Regions from separate parts of the Citrobacter sp. LJND-P06 genome, predicted to be linked through region 1. Evidence: predicted binding sites of a transcription regulator. Region 1 holds the regulator's gene; each other region holds the start of a gene.
What was found. Region 1 encodes CRP, which controls carbon source genes, mostly activating them, when cyclic AMP is high. Its sites were predicted from a motif close to ATGTGANNNNNNTCACAT; they were not measured.

Region 1 (3,211 bases):
CTTCCAGCGCGTCGTGGGCGTTTTTGCGTAACAGACCGCTCTGCCACTGCGGCCAGAGCCAGACCGTTCCGCCAAACGCGATCAGGCAGCCAATCACCGTATCAATAAACCGCGGCACAATGTACTGCTCACCGTTTAACGTCAGCAATTGCAGGGTATACACCGCAGTGACCGTAAACCCGACCGTTGCCCAACCGTAATTTTTACGAATGATCAGATAGCTCACCAGTGTAATGACCAGCATGCCCGCTAGCGTGAAGCCTTCGGGAATATGGAAGTGTAGCGTCACGCCCGCAATCACCAGCCCGACCAGCGTACCTACCGAACGGTGTAATATGCGAACCCGCGTCGCGCCGTAGCCGTTTTGCGTCACAAACAGCACCGTCATCAGGATCCAGTACGGTTTCGGCAGATGTAACGCGCTGCCCATCAGACTGGCGATACTCAGCATGACGCTAATACGCCCGGCATTTCGCAGCGCGGGCGACTTGAAGGACAGATAGTTTTTTAACGCCGGGATCAGCGGGAGTCGGCGCTGTTTATCCGCCATCAGGTCGCGGGCGTAGAGCGGGCGTTGGGTCCGCAATACGCGGGCAATGCGGCTAAAGTGCCAGTAACAGAACTGACCGACCGGGTTATCGGGATGCTGGTTAGCGATTTTCTCCAGCGCACCAATCTGTTTTTCCATGGTAAAGCGAGTTGGCAGGCGGTGATACAGAATATCATCCGCCAGGATGCGTAAACGTGCGGCGACCGTTTGAGCGTTCCAGCGAATCACCTGTTCCGCATGGCTGCGTTCGACCAGCTTTTGCACCTCTTCCGGCTGATGCAGACTGACGGAGATATGTTCCTGTAGGTCCAGCGCTTCCTGGAAGGCCCGCAGCAGACGTTTGTATTCATTGTTGTGATGCGCCGACAGCATGTGCATTTGCTGGTAACACTGGGTGATGAGATCCACCGCTTTCTGTTGGCGTACCAACAAAGGCGGCAGCGCTTTTTCAGGATCCGCATGCTGGGTGAGCAGACTGTATTTGGCTTCGCAGTAGTCGGCCAATTCGCGGTACAACAAACTGAGCGACTCGCGCAGCGGTTGTTCACGCCAGAGCCAAAACCAAAACCAGTTAAAAAGCCCGTACCACAGGGTGCCCAGGGCATAGATCAGCAACGGCTCCCACACGGGCATGTTACCGGCAAGGCTGAGTGTGAAAATGGCGGCGATCAGCGAAGCCGGCAGGAGTCGGGCATGTAAGGCGCTGAGTTCAGCCGTCACGCCAAGAATCAGCGTTAAACCCGTCAGAATCAGCGGCAGCGGTATTGCTTGCGCGAGCAGGAGCTGCATTGCCAGGCTGCATCCGGCAAACAGCGATGCACCAATGACTAAGCGTTTGAAAAAGCGTTTGTGGGGGGTATCAAGCCCGGCGATGTTGCAGCAGGCGGGAACGAGAGAAAAGAGCAATCCCAGATGCAACTGGCCGATGATAAGGCCGATCGCCACAGGTAAACACAACACCAGCGTTTGCCGCAGTGCGTAGTTGATTTCAGGGTGATAGATCAGTCTTCGCCACATCGGTGCCAACAAAAATGGCGTATTACAGGGTAATACGCCATTTTGACGGGGTTAACGAGTGCCGTAGACGACGATGGTCTTACCGTGCGCGGAGATCAGGTTCTGATCTTCCAGCATTTTCAGAATACGACCAACGGTTTCGCGAGAACAGCCAACGATCTGACCGATCTCCTGACGGGTGATTTTGATTTGCATGCCGTCCGGGTGAGTCATCGCATCGGGTTGTTTCGCCAGGTTCAGCAGAGTCTGAGCGATACGACCGGTTACGTCGAGGAAGGCAAGGTTGCCGACTTTTTCGGACGTAACTTGCAGGCGACGAGCCATCTGGGAAGACAGGCGCATCAGAATATCCGGGTTCACCTGGATCAATTGGCGAAATTTTTTGTAGGAGATTTCAGCGACTTCACAGGCCGTTTTTGCACGAACCCATGCACTGCGCTCCTGGCCTTCTTCAAACAGGCCCAATTCGCCAATAAAATCGCCCTGATTCAGATAAGAAAGGATCATCTCTTTCCCTTCTTCGTCTTTAATCAGCACAGCCACTGAGCCTTTAACGATGTAGTACAACGTTTCTGCTTTTTCACCCTGGTGAATCAGCGTGCTCTTCGACGGGTACTTATGAATGTGGCAATGAGACAAGAACCATTCGAGAGTCGGGTCTGTTTGCGGTTTGCCAAGCACCATGCGCGGTTATCCTCTGTTATAAGCTGTCTCCAGAGCCAGAAAACGACGCTGTCTCTGGGGTTGCCAAAATATGCTTCCCGCTGCCAGGGAAGGGGGCTGCTAAAAATGTACTGCAGCCTGTAATGTGATGTTCTCTGCATACATGCAGTACGTCAATGTATTACTGTAGCATCCTGACTGTTTTAGCATAGCTTTCGCTGTGTGTCTCCTGGTGTCTCGCTTCAGCTTGATACAGGTCGCCTTCCGTTGCGAGATTTGTTATGTCCGCGTAATCTGTCAGGAAAATTGAAACATTGGAGTTACGAAATATGCAAGCGCGTGTGAAATGGGTTGAAGGCCTAACCTTCCTGGGAGAGTCTGCTTCCGGACACCAGGTTTTGATGGATGGTAACTCCGGTGATAAAGCACCGAGTCCGATGGAAATGGTGTTAATGGCTGCGGGTGGGTGCAGTGCGATCGATGTGGTGTCTATTCTGCAAAAGGGACGCCAGGACGTGACCAATTGCGAAGTGAAGCTCACTTCCGAGCGTCGTGAAGAGGCGCCGCGCCTGTTCACGCATATCAATCTGCATTTCATTGTGACTGGCAATGATCTCAAAGACGCCGCCGTTTCGCGCGCAGTCGATCTGTCTGCTGAAAAATATTGTTCCGTGGCGTTGATGCTGGAAAAAGCAGTGAATATCACGCATTCATACGAAGTGATTGCTGCCTGATGATCCTTGCCTGATGGCGCTGCGCTTATCGGGCCTACGACAGGAGTAGGCCGGATAACGCAACACCGCCATCCGGCAAAATCTTACCTTACTCGATTTTTTTGCCTTCCATCAGTCGCTGAACCAGCGGCAGCATGATCAACTCCATTGCCAGTCCCATTTTGCCGCCCGGCACGACTAATGTATTGATATGTGAAATAAACGAGCCCTGAAGCATTGCCAGCAGCCAGGGAAAATCGATCCCTTC
Region 2 (3,211 bases), 1.2 Mb from region 1:
GCCACTCCCAGTATAAACGCGTCACCCCGCTCGCCAGCAGTTGACGGGTCTGTTCTTGTTCGGCTTCACGCGCTTTAACGACGCCAATCCGCGCCGTCACTTCTGCCCGGTTCTTACCCCACAAATCCAGGTTCCAGCCTGCCGTTAGCCCAAAAGTCCCGTTGGTGTACCACGGGCCGGTCGTACCCGCAGCGGGATCGCTGCTGGCAAAGGGCCCCATCACCCCTTCGGCTGACATTTTCTGCCGCTCTGCATTCGCCGAAAAATCGACCTGCGGCCCGTCCTGCGTTTCAACGGCTTTGGCCTGCGCCTCCGCTAATTGAATGCGCTGCTCTGCTACCTGCATATCGGGCGCATGTGCCAGCGCACTCTCGATCAGCGCATTCAACTGAGGATCCTGATATGTCTGCCACCACTGGCTGTCCGGCCAACCGTTTTTTAATGCTGCCGGTAATGCAGATTCGACGTGTGAAGCAGGCATCTGCTGCGCCAGCGTCTGGCGGTTGTCGTGCATCGGGGCGCATCCCGCAAGTGCAACAAATAGCGGCAAACACGCGGTCGCGACAAAAGGAGAATAACGATTCATGGGGGTGTTCTGGTAAGAAAAGGTGTGCAGAGATTACGTGGTATCGCGTCTTTTTTTTTAGTTACGCGTGGCAATACATCTTTGGAAAATAAAAGAAATAATCAGAAAAATATATTCAGCTTAAATGAATATTTAAGAATCATTAAAGTGATAAATACAACCCCCATTTCGTTTCCCTGATTTGCCAATGCGCCATCGGCCATGTCTCATGGCCGCAGCGACGCGATATCAATGGCCTGGATCGCGCGGGCAATATCCGGTGAATTATTGAGAGAGCGAATCTCCTGAAACAGCGTGGTCGCTTCGGAATACTCTTTACGTAAATACCCCAGCCACTGTTTGATGCGCGCCACGTGATACAGCCCGGTATCACCTTGCTTTTCCAGTCGGCTATATTTCTGCAACAGGACAACCACGTCAGGCCACGGCATACGCGGTTCGTTATATTTCACAACACGGCTCAGGTTAGGAATATTTAATGCCCCTCGCCCCATCATGACCGCGTCGCAACCGCTTATTGCCATACAGTCCTGCGCACTTTGCCAGTCCCAGATCTCACCGTTGGCGATAACCGGAATCGTTAACCGCTGTCGGATTTCGCCAATCGCCTGCCAGTCAATGTGCTCCGCTTTATACCCTTGTTCTTTTGTGCGCCCGTGAACCGCCAGTTCGCTTGCGCCAGCCTGCTGTACCGCATCGGCAATTTCGAATTTTCTGTCGCCGCTGTCCCAGCCCAGACGCACTTTAACCGTCACGGGCAGATGTGCCGGTACCGCCTCACGCATCGCCTTTGCCCCCTGATAGATAAGCTCAGGATCTTTGAGTAAGGTTGCACCGCCGCCGCTGCCATTAACCAGCTTTGACGGACAGCCGCAGTTAAGATCAACGCCATACGATCCTAACGCCACCGCGCGCGCGGCATTTTCCGCCAGCCATTGCGGATATTGTCCCAGAAGCTGAATACGCACCAACGTGCCCGAGGGTGTCCGGCTGGCATTGAGCAGTTCCGGGCAAATGCGGTGGAATACTTTCTCAGGCAGGAGTTGATCCACCACGCGCAGAAATTCCGTGATGCACAGATCGTAGTCGTTCACGTCGGTCAGGAGCTCGCGCACCAGAGAATCAAGCACGCCTTCCATCGGCGCCAGCAAAACACGCATATCGTTACCCGCAAAAAAAGAGGCGCTATGGTAGCGTCTCTCCAGGGCGGTTTAAAGTGTCTCCGCTATGATCTTTATAACGCAACGTTCCCGTTGTCTATATTCACTATGCTCAGAATTCATGATGTGATCGGTAGCACATTTTAAAGTTTAATTGTATGATGAATCCCTCTCATCAAGGGCGTTTACTATGAGTAAATCACTGAATATCGTCTGGCAATATTTACGCGCATTTGTGCTGATTTATGCCTGCTTATATGCGGGTATTTTTATTGCGTCGCTGCTTCCCATTACGATTCCCGGCAGCATCATCGGCATGTTGATCCTCTTCGTTTTACTGGCGCTGCAAATTCTGCCGGCAAAATGGGTCAACCCGGGTTGCTACGTGCTGATTCGCTATATGGCGTTACTTTTTGTTCCCATTGGCGTGGGCGTGATGCAGTACTTTGACTTGCTGCGTGCGCAGTTCGGGCCCGTCATTGTTTCTTGCGCGATAAGTACGCTGGTCGTCTTTCTGGTGGTTAGCTGGAGCTCGCATATTGTGCACGGCGAACGAAAAGTGGTTGGGCAGAAAGGATCAAAACAATGATGTCGTACATCTGGTGGTCGTTACCTCTGACACTGGCGGTGTTTTTTGCCGCGCGTAAACTGGCGGTGCGTTTTAAAATGCCATTGCTGAATCCGCTGCTGGTCGCCATGGTGGTCATCATTCCTATACTTATCCTCACCGGGACGCCTTACGATCACTATTTTCAGGGCAGCAAAGTGCTGAACGACCTGCTGCAACCTGCGGTGGTCGCGCTGGCCTATCCGCTGTATGAGCAGTTGCACCAGATCCGCGCGCGCTGGAAATCCATCATCACTATCTGTTTCTTTGGTAGCGTGGTCGCTATGGTGACGGGCACGTCGGTGGCCCTGTTGATGGGCGCCACGCCTGAAATCGCCGCCTCGGTATTGCCTAAATCGGTCACCACGCCTATCGCGATGGCGGTGGGGGGGAGTCTTGGCGGCATTCCGGCAATCAGCGCCGTATGCGTGATATTTGTCGGGATCCTCGGAGCCGTGTTTGGTCATACGCTGTTAAACGCCATGCGAATCCGTACCAAAGCCGCGCGTGGACTGGCAATGGGCACCGCATCGCATGCCCTCGGCACCGCACGCTGTGCGGAGCTGGACTACCAGGAAGGCGCCTTTAGTTCGCTGGCGCTGGTGATTTGCGGGATTATCACCTCGCTTTTGGCTCCCTTTTTGTTTCCCGTCATTCTGGCGGTAGTGGGCTAAAATTTGCGATGCGTCGCGCATTTTCCATTTAAGTTTCATAAGTTGCACACGTAATGAGATATGAATCACATATAAAGCGGTAACAGGCCCGTACACTACGATTCCATTACATTGTTATGAGGCAACGCCATGCATCCACGTTTTCAAACTGCTTTTGCCCAACTCGCGGATAATTTGCAATCAG
Region 3 (3,211 bases), 500 kb from region 1:
AGAAGGCAATAAAGTACAGCGTGGTTATCAGGCTACCGATTTTTTTACCGTAGTAGTGTGTGACCGCGCCGGTGATCCCTTCTCCTGCTGAAGTTTTAGAAGAGAGGATGAACTGACACAGCGCTTTGTGCGGCCAGTAAGTCAAAGGCCAGGCGACCAGCGCGGTGATAAACAGAACAATCGCCCCCGCTGAACCCAACTGTATGGGGAGGAAGAGGGTTCCTGCACCTACGGCAGTTCCATATAACGCGAAACTCCAGAGAGTCTCTTCTTTTGACCAAATTTTCGACATTATCTGAACGTATCAACTATAAAATAAACAAAAAAGAAGCACAATTTACCATAAACAGGGGTTATTGAGGGAGGCTTATACATAGAGGGAGCGAACAGATAAAATGCCGGAATCACAGCGACTCCGGCAAATTAGTGAGTTATCAGGCAGTAACGCGCTGCTGGCGATGTTTGACAACGCGATGGCGCAACGTATCGTAGACCCAGTTGTAGAGCATGGTGTAGGGCAGGAAGAACAGGAAGAAACCGATTTCCAGTGTGAATGCTTGTAGCAGACTCACACTCAGCACATACGCCACAATACTCACCCCAATCACGATAAAGCCGCTTTCAAATCCCAGGGCATGAAAGGCGCGGACTTTGGCGGTACGTTTGACCAGATGTGCGGGCCAAAAACGGTCAAACAGCGCGTTATAGATGATATTCCAGATCATCGCGGTGGTTGCCAGCAGCACGGTGAGGCCGCCCATTTCGAGAACGGAGCGCTGCATCAACCATGCTGTTGTTGGGGCGAGAATAGCCGTTGCGATGCCTTCAAAGCAGACGGCATGAAAAATACGCTCAGGTAAGGAGCGGCGTTGTACAGCATCGTGTTGCATAGCGTGAAACCTTCTTTTATGTTCGGAATAATGTGGATTCCTGCGCATTTTATCGCTTAATGTGATATCTAAAAGATAGTATCCATCGATAAAGTAGATAGTTCATGCGCTACTCTCCTGAAGCATTAACGGCATTTGTCGAAACCGTCTCCTGCGGTTCCTTTTCTGCGGCGGCGCGGCGGCTGCGTAAAAGCCAGTCCACCATCAGTACGGCGATAGCGCATCTGGAGGCCGATCTTGGCTTTTCGCTGTTTGACCGAACGTCGCGGCAACCGGTGCTGACGGAAGAGGGAAAACGGGTGCTCAGTTATGTACAGGCTATTTTGTCGGCGAGCGACCGGCTGGATGAAGTGGCATTGTCGCTGTCCGGCGAAACGGAAGCGCGCCTGACCTTTGTCCTTTCCGACACTCTGCATCCGGATGTTCTCGAAGAGCTGATGGTGCAGTTTGATCGGCAATTTCCGCATACCGAGTTTGAATGCCTGATCGGTGAAGATGAAGATGTCATCGATCTGCTGCAAAAAGGGCGCGCGCAGGTGGGGTTGATAGAGGCCCGTGACGACTACCCTACGGATATGGGCGTCACGCGGTTGCCGATGCAAACCTGGATGGGACTGTATGCCGCCGCGACGCACCCGCTGGCAACGCAGGAAAAAGTCTCCTGGGATCAACTGCATACCTGGCGTGAGCTGCGACTGAATACCTATTTTGAAAGCGGCGCCAACGTGGCGAGAGGGCCGGTCTGGTCTGCGCCTAACTATTTATTATTGCTCAGTATGGCGGTACAGGGATTCGGCTGGTGCGCGCTACCCTGTGCGCTGGTCGAAGAATTTGCCGCTGAGAAACCGTTGGTTCAACTGGATGTGCCTGGCTGGCCCAGGGCTATCTCAATCGACCTCCTCTGGAATAAGAAATCCCCTCCAGGTGCTGCGGGAAGCTGGCTCCGATACCATTTACAACAGGGGCGTGTCGCGACGTAGCCACATCAATACGAATTTCCTTTGTGATAAAACTCACTTTTTTTAAACATTCATGACAACAATATTTTAACAATCCTCTACTATTGCGGTGTTATTTTGCGCAGAGGTGGTAATGAAAGAGGTTGTGATAGTTGGGGCATTACGGACTCCCATTGGCTGCTTCCAGGGAGCGTTGTCGCGTCATTCTGCCGTTGAGCTTGGCAGCGTGGTCGTCAAAGCGTTGCTGGCGCGCACGGGTGTTGATGTACATGCCATCGATGAAGTTATCCTCGGTCAGGTTCTCACAGCAGGAGCAGGGCAGAATCCTGCTCGTCAGTCCGCCATCAAAGGCGGGTTGCCGAATACGGTTTCCGCTATCACCATCAACGATGTATGTGGCTCAGGGCTAAAAGCGTTGCATCTGGCGACCCAGGCCATCCAGTGCGGTGAGGCGGATATTGTGATTGCGGGCGGACAAGAAAACATGAGCCGCGCGCCGCATGTCCTCACCGACAGCCGTACCGGAGCACAACTGGGCAACAGCCAACTGGTCGACAGCCTGGTTCACGACGGTTTGTGGGATGCGTTCAACGATTACCACATGGGCGTGACCGCTGAAAATCTGGCGCGGGAATACGGGATCAGCCGCGAGTTGCAGGATGCCTATGCGCTCAGCTCTCAGCAAAAAGCGCGTGCGGCCATTGATGCGGGTCGCTTTAAAGATGAGATCGTGCCTGTTATCACTCAGCGCAATGGACAACCAAGGGTGATTGATACGGACGAACAGCCGAGAACCGATGCCAGCGCCGAAGGGCTGGCCAGGCTCGATCCCACGTTCGATCTTCTGGGATCGGTCACGGCAGGAAATGCCTCGTCAATTAACGATGGCGCTGCCGCCGTGATGATGATGAGTGAAGCCAAAGCGCAGGCGTTGAATTTACCCATTCTGGCGCGTATTCGTGCTTTTGCCAGCGTTGGCGTCGACCCGGCGCTGATGGGAATCGCCCCCGTTTATGCCACTCGCCGCTGTCTGGAGCGGGTTGGCTGGCAGCTTGCCGATGTGGATCTCATCGAAGCCAACGAAGCGTTTGCCGCTCAGGCGCTTTCGGTCGGAAAAATGCTGGAGTGGGATGAACGTCGGGTGAACGTCAACGGCGGCGCCATTGCTCTCGGCCATCCTATTGGCGCTTCAGGCTGTCGAATCTTAGTTTCGCTGGTGCATGAAATGCTTAAACGTAAAGCGCGTAAAGGGCTGGCAACGTTATGTATCGGTGGCGGGCAGGGCGTGGCATTGGCTATCGAGAGAGACTGATCATCAGCTTGCCGCTTGCATAAAAAAGCCCTCCACACGGAGGGCAAGAC
Region 4 (3,211 bases), 190 kb from region 1:
AGACCGCGTTTACTCGGTCGCTGGCCCGCAGAGAGAACTTCCACAATGGCGCTTTTACCGGACTTTGCGATAGAGCCAAGCGCTTTTTCCACCACATTCGCCAGGCCGCCCTTTTTGTTGCCAGGGGAGGGGTTAGCGCTGCGGTCGGTTTTCCCCATATCAAGATAGTTATCGTACCAGGCCATCTCTTCCAGCAGGCGTTTGCCCACCTCTTCATTCACGGCGCGCGGTGTCAGCAAATGGATCGCATCGCGCACTTCGGTCACTTCTGAGAACATCACCGTTGCGCCGCAGCGTACTAACAGGTCAGAGGCATAACCCACCGCCGGGTTGGCCGTTACACCGGAAAACGCATCGCTGCCGCCGCACTGCATACCCACCACCAGTTCTGAGGCCGGACAGGTTTCGCGCTGGCGTTGATTCAATTTTTCCAGATGCCGTTTCGCCACCTGCAAAATATCATCGACCATCGATTTAAAGCCTACGTGTTTCTCATCCTGGAGCGTCACGATACTGGCGCTATCCACCGGGATACTTTGCACATCGTCGGTGCCTTCCAGCAGACGTTCCGGCTGCAGCTTTTCGCAACCCAGCCCGATAACCATCACTTCGCCGCCAAAGTTCGGGTTCAGTGCGATGTTATGGATGGTGCGAATCGGTACGATAGCCGCCGGGGCGTTAATCGCCACGCCGCAACCATAGAGGTGGTTTAGCCCCACCACGCCATCTACGTTTGGATAATGGGGCAGCAGATCGCGCTCAATGATTTTCACCACATAATCCACAACCCCGGCAACACAATGGACGCTGGTCGAGATACCGAGCAGGTTCTTGGTCCCGACGCTCCCATCGGCGTTGCGGTAGCCTTCAAAGGTATAGCCTTCCAGCGGCGGTAGCGGTTCCGGTACTTTGGTTGCCAGTGGCAGGGTATTCAGCGGCGGCGCTTTGGGCAGCTCAACCAGCGATTCATCAATCCAGCTCCCGCGCGCAATGTCGCGAACTGCGTACCCAATGACTTCGCCGTAGCGAATGATTTCACCGTGAGCCGGAATGGCCTCCAGTGCCACTTTATGGCCCTGAGGAATATGTTCAATCAACGCCAGTCCGTCAGGGAAGCGGGTTCCGGATTTCAGACCATTGTCATTGACAATAATCGCTACATTGTCAGTGTCATGCACCTTAATATAAAACGCCGGTGACGATTCTTGCCTAATTTCGATGTCGGCCATTGTCCAGTATTCTCCAGCCAGGTGGTGATAATAAAAAATAAGAGTCGAATCTGATGATAAGAATTAAAGATTCAATGTTGTGAAATAAGAATGTCAGGAGTTCAAAGTCAAGAATGTGATCAATGTCACTCATTGCTGTGAGCGCCGCGCCACAAGGGGCAGTAAAGCGTAAATCTGTGCATCAGCGCCCAGCATTATGTGCATTTGCTCAAGATAATATTTAAATATTATGGATTAAATGTTCTTTTGCACAATGCCTGATATCGCCTCGCTGATTATACTGAATCACGGTTTAAGGTGTCTGATAAATTATTTGATATTCTCTTTGTTTAGTAATTTGTCATATGAAATCACAATCAAATAATAATAAGAATGTCTTCTTAAGTGCCTGAGGTAAATAAAATGATACTGGATACGGTTGAAGAGAAAAAGAAAGGTACGCATACCCGCTATTTAATCTTGCTAATAATTTTTATTGTGACGGCCGTTAACTACGCTGACCGCGCGACACTTTCCATTGCCGGTACCGAAGTGGCGAAAGAGCTACAGCTGAGTGCGGTGTCAATGGGGTACATTTTTTCTGCCTTCGGCTGGGCCTATTTGCTGATGCAAATCCCTGGCGGCTGGCTGCTCGACAAATTTGGCTCGAAGAAAGTCTATACCTGGAGTCTGTTCTTCTGGTCGCTGTTTACCTTCCTGCAGGGCTTTGTGGATATGTTCCCGCTGGCCTGGGCGGGTGTCTCCATGTTCTGTATGCGTTTTATGCTGGGCTTTTCAGAAGCGCCTTCTTTCCCGGCTAACGCCCGTATTGTCGCCGCATGGTTCCCGACCAAAGAGCGTGGTACTGCCTCCGCTATCTTTAACTCGGCACAATATTTTTCGCTGGCGCTGTTTTCGCCGCTGTTGGGCTGGCTGACCTTTGCCTGGGGTTGGGAGCACGTGTTTACCGTGATGGGAGGCATCGGCTTCGTACTGACGGCGCTGTGGGTAAAACTGATCCACAACCCGACAGACCATCCACGCATGTCTGCGGAAGAGTTGAAGTTCATCTCTGAAAACGGCGCAGTGGTGGATATGGACCACAAAAAGCCTGGCAACGCGGTAGCCAGCGGCCCAAAACTGCATTACATCAAGCAGTTGTTGAGCAGCCGCATGATGTTGGGCGTGTTCTTCGGACAGTATTTCATCAACACCATTACCTGGTTTTTCCTGACCTGGTTCCCGATCTATCTGGTGCAGGAAAAGGGGATGTCGATTCTGAAAGTGGGTCTGGTGGCGTCTATCCCGGCGCTGTGTGGATTTGCGGGCGGTGTACTCGGCGGCGTGTTCTCCGATTATCTGATTAAACGCGGCGCTACCCTTACACTGGCACGTAAGTTACCGATTGTTCTCGGTATGCTGCTGGCCTCGACCATCATTCTGTGTAACTACACCGACAATACCGTGTTAGTGGTGATGCTGATGGCGCTGGCGTTCTTTGGTAAAGGGTTTGGCGCGCTGGGCTGGCCGGTGATTTCCGACACCGCGCCGAAAGAAATTGTTGGCCTGTGCGGCGGGGTATTCAACGTATTCGGTAACGTGGCCTCCATTGTCACCCCACTGGTGATTGGCTACCTGGTCAGTGAACTGCACTCATTTAATGCCGCGCTGGTGTTCGTTGGATGTTCAGCGTTGATGGCGATGGTCTGCTACCTGTTTATTGTCGGCGACATTAAACGTATGGAATTACAAAAGTAATTAACGGTTAAGAGACAAGGTATAAGCGATGAATAACGATATCTTCCCGAATAAGTTTAAGGCCGCGCTGGCTGCCAAACAGGTACAGATTGGCTGCTGGTCTGCGCTGGCAAACCCGATTAGCACAGAAGTGCTGGGTCTGGCCGGGTTCGACTGGCTGGTGCTGGATGGCGAACATGCGCCAAACGATATCTCCACTTTTATCCCGCAACTGATGGCGCTGAAAGGCAGTACCAGCGCGCCGG

Region 2: a site for CRP is predicted at 1,871-1,888, ahead of ACO7SM_RS07665 (CidA/LrgA family protein). Genes of this name have one in related genera too.
Region 3: a site for CRP is predicted at 1,892-1,909, ahead of ACO7SM_RS04145 (acetyl-CoA C-acetyltransferase). Genes of this name have one in related genera too.
Region 4: a site for CRP is predicted at 1,343-1,360, ahead of garD (galactarate dehydratase). Genes of this name have one in related genera too.

The regions. Positions count from the first base shown of each region.
Region 1 covers NZ_CP187317.1:364,247-367,457, forward strand. Annotated here, with positions in the region: gene ACO7SM_RS01640 (YccS/YhfK family putative transporter) at 1-1,567, opposite strand, end outside; gene crp (cAMP-activated global transcriptional regulator CRP) at 1,619-2,251, opposite strand; gene ACO7SM_RS01650 (OsmC family protein) at 2,560-2,964, shown strand; gene ACO7SM_RS01655 (phosphoribulokinase) at 3,053-3,211, opposite strand, start outside.
Region 2 covers NZ_CP187317.1:1,600,148-1,603,358, reverse strand. Annotated here, with positions in the region: gene mdtQ (multidrug resistance outer membrane protein MdtQ) at 1-586, opposite strand, end outside; gene dusC (tRNA dihydrouridine(16) synthase DusC) at 793-1,746, opposite strand; gene ACO7SM_RS07665 (CidA/LrgA family protein) at 1,937-2,335, shown strand; gene ACO7SM_RS07660 (CidB/LrgB family autolysis modulator) at 2,332-3,027, shown strand; gene cdd (cytidine deaminase) at 3,157-3,211, shown strand, end outside.
Region 3 covers NZ_CP187317.1:860,228-863,438, forward strand. Annotated here, with positions in the region: gene ACO7SM_RS04130 (amino acid permease) at 1-292, opposite strand, end outside; gene ACO7SM_RS04135 (multidrug/biocide efflux PACE transporter) at 435-890, opposite strand; gene ACO7SM_RS04140 (LysR family transcriptional regulator) at 995-1,870, shown strand; gene ACO7SM_RS04145 (acetyl-CoA C-acetyltransferase) at 1,983-3,161, shown strand.
Region 4 covers NZ_CP187317.1:554,910-558,120, forward strand. Annotated here, with positions in the region: gene garD (galactarate dehydratase) at 1-1,229, opposite strand, end outside; gene garP (galactarate/glucarate/glycerate transporter GarP) at 1,632-2,966, shown strand; gene garL (2-dehydro-3-deoxyglucarate aldolase) at 2,995-3,211, shown strand, end outside.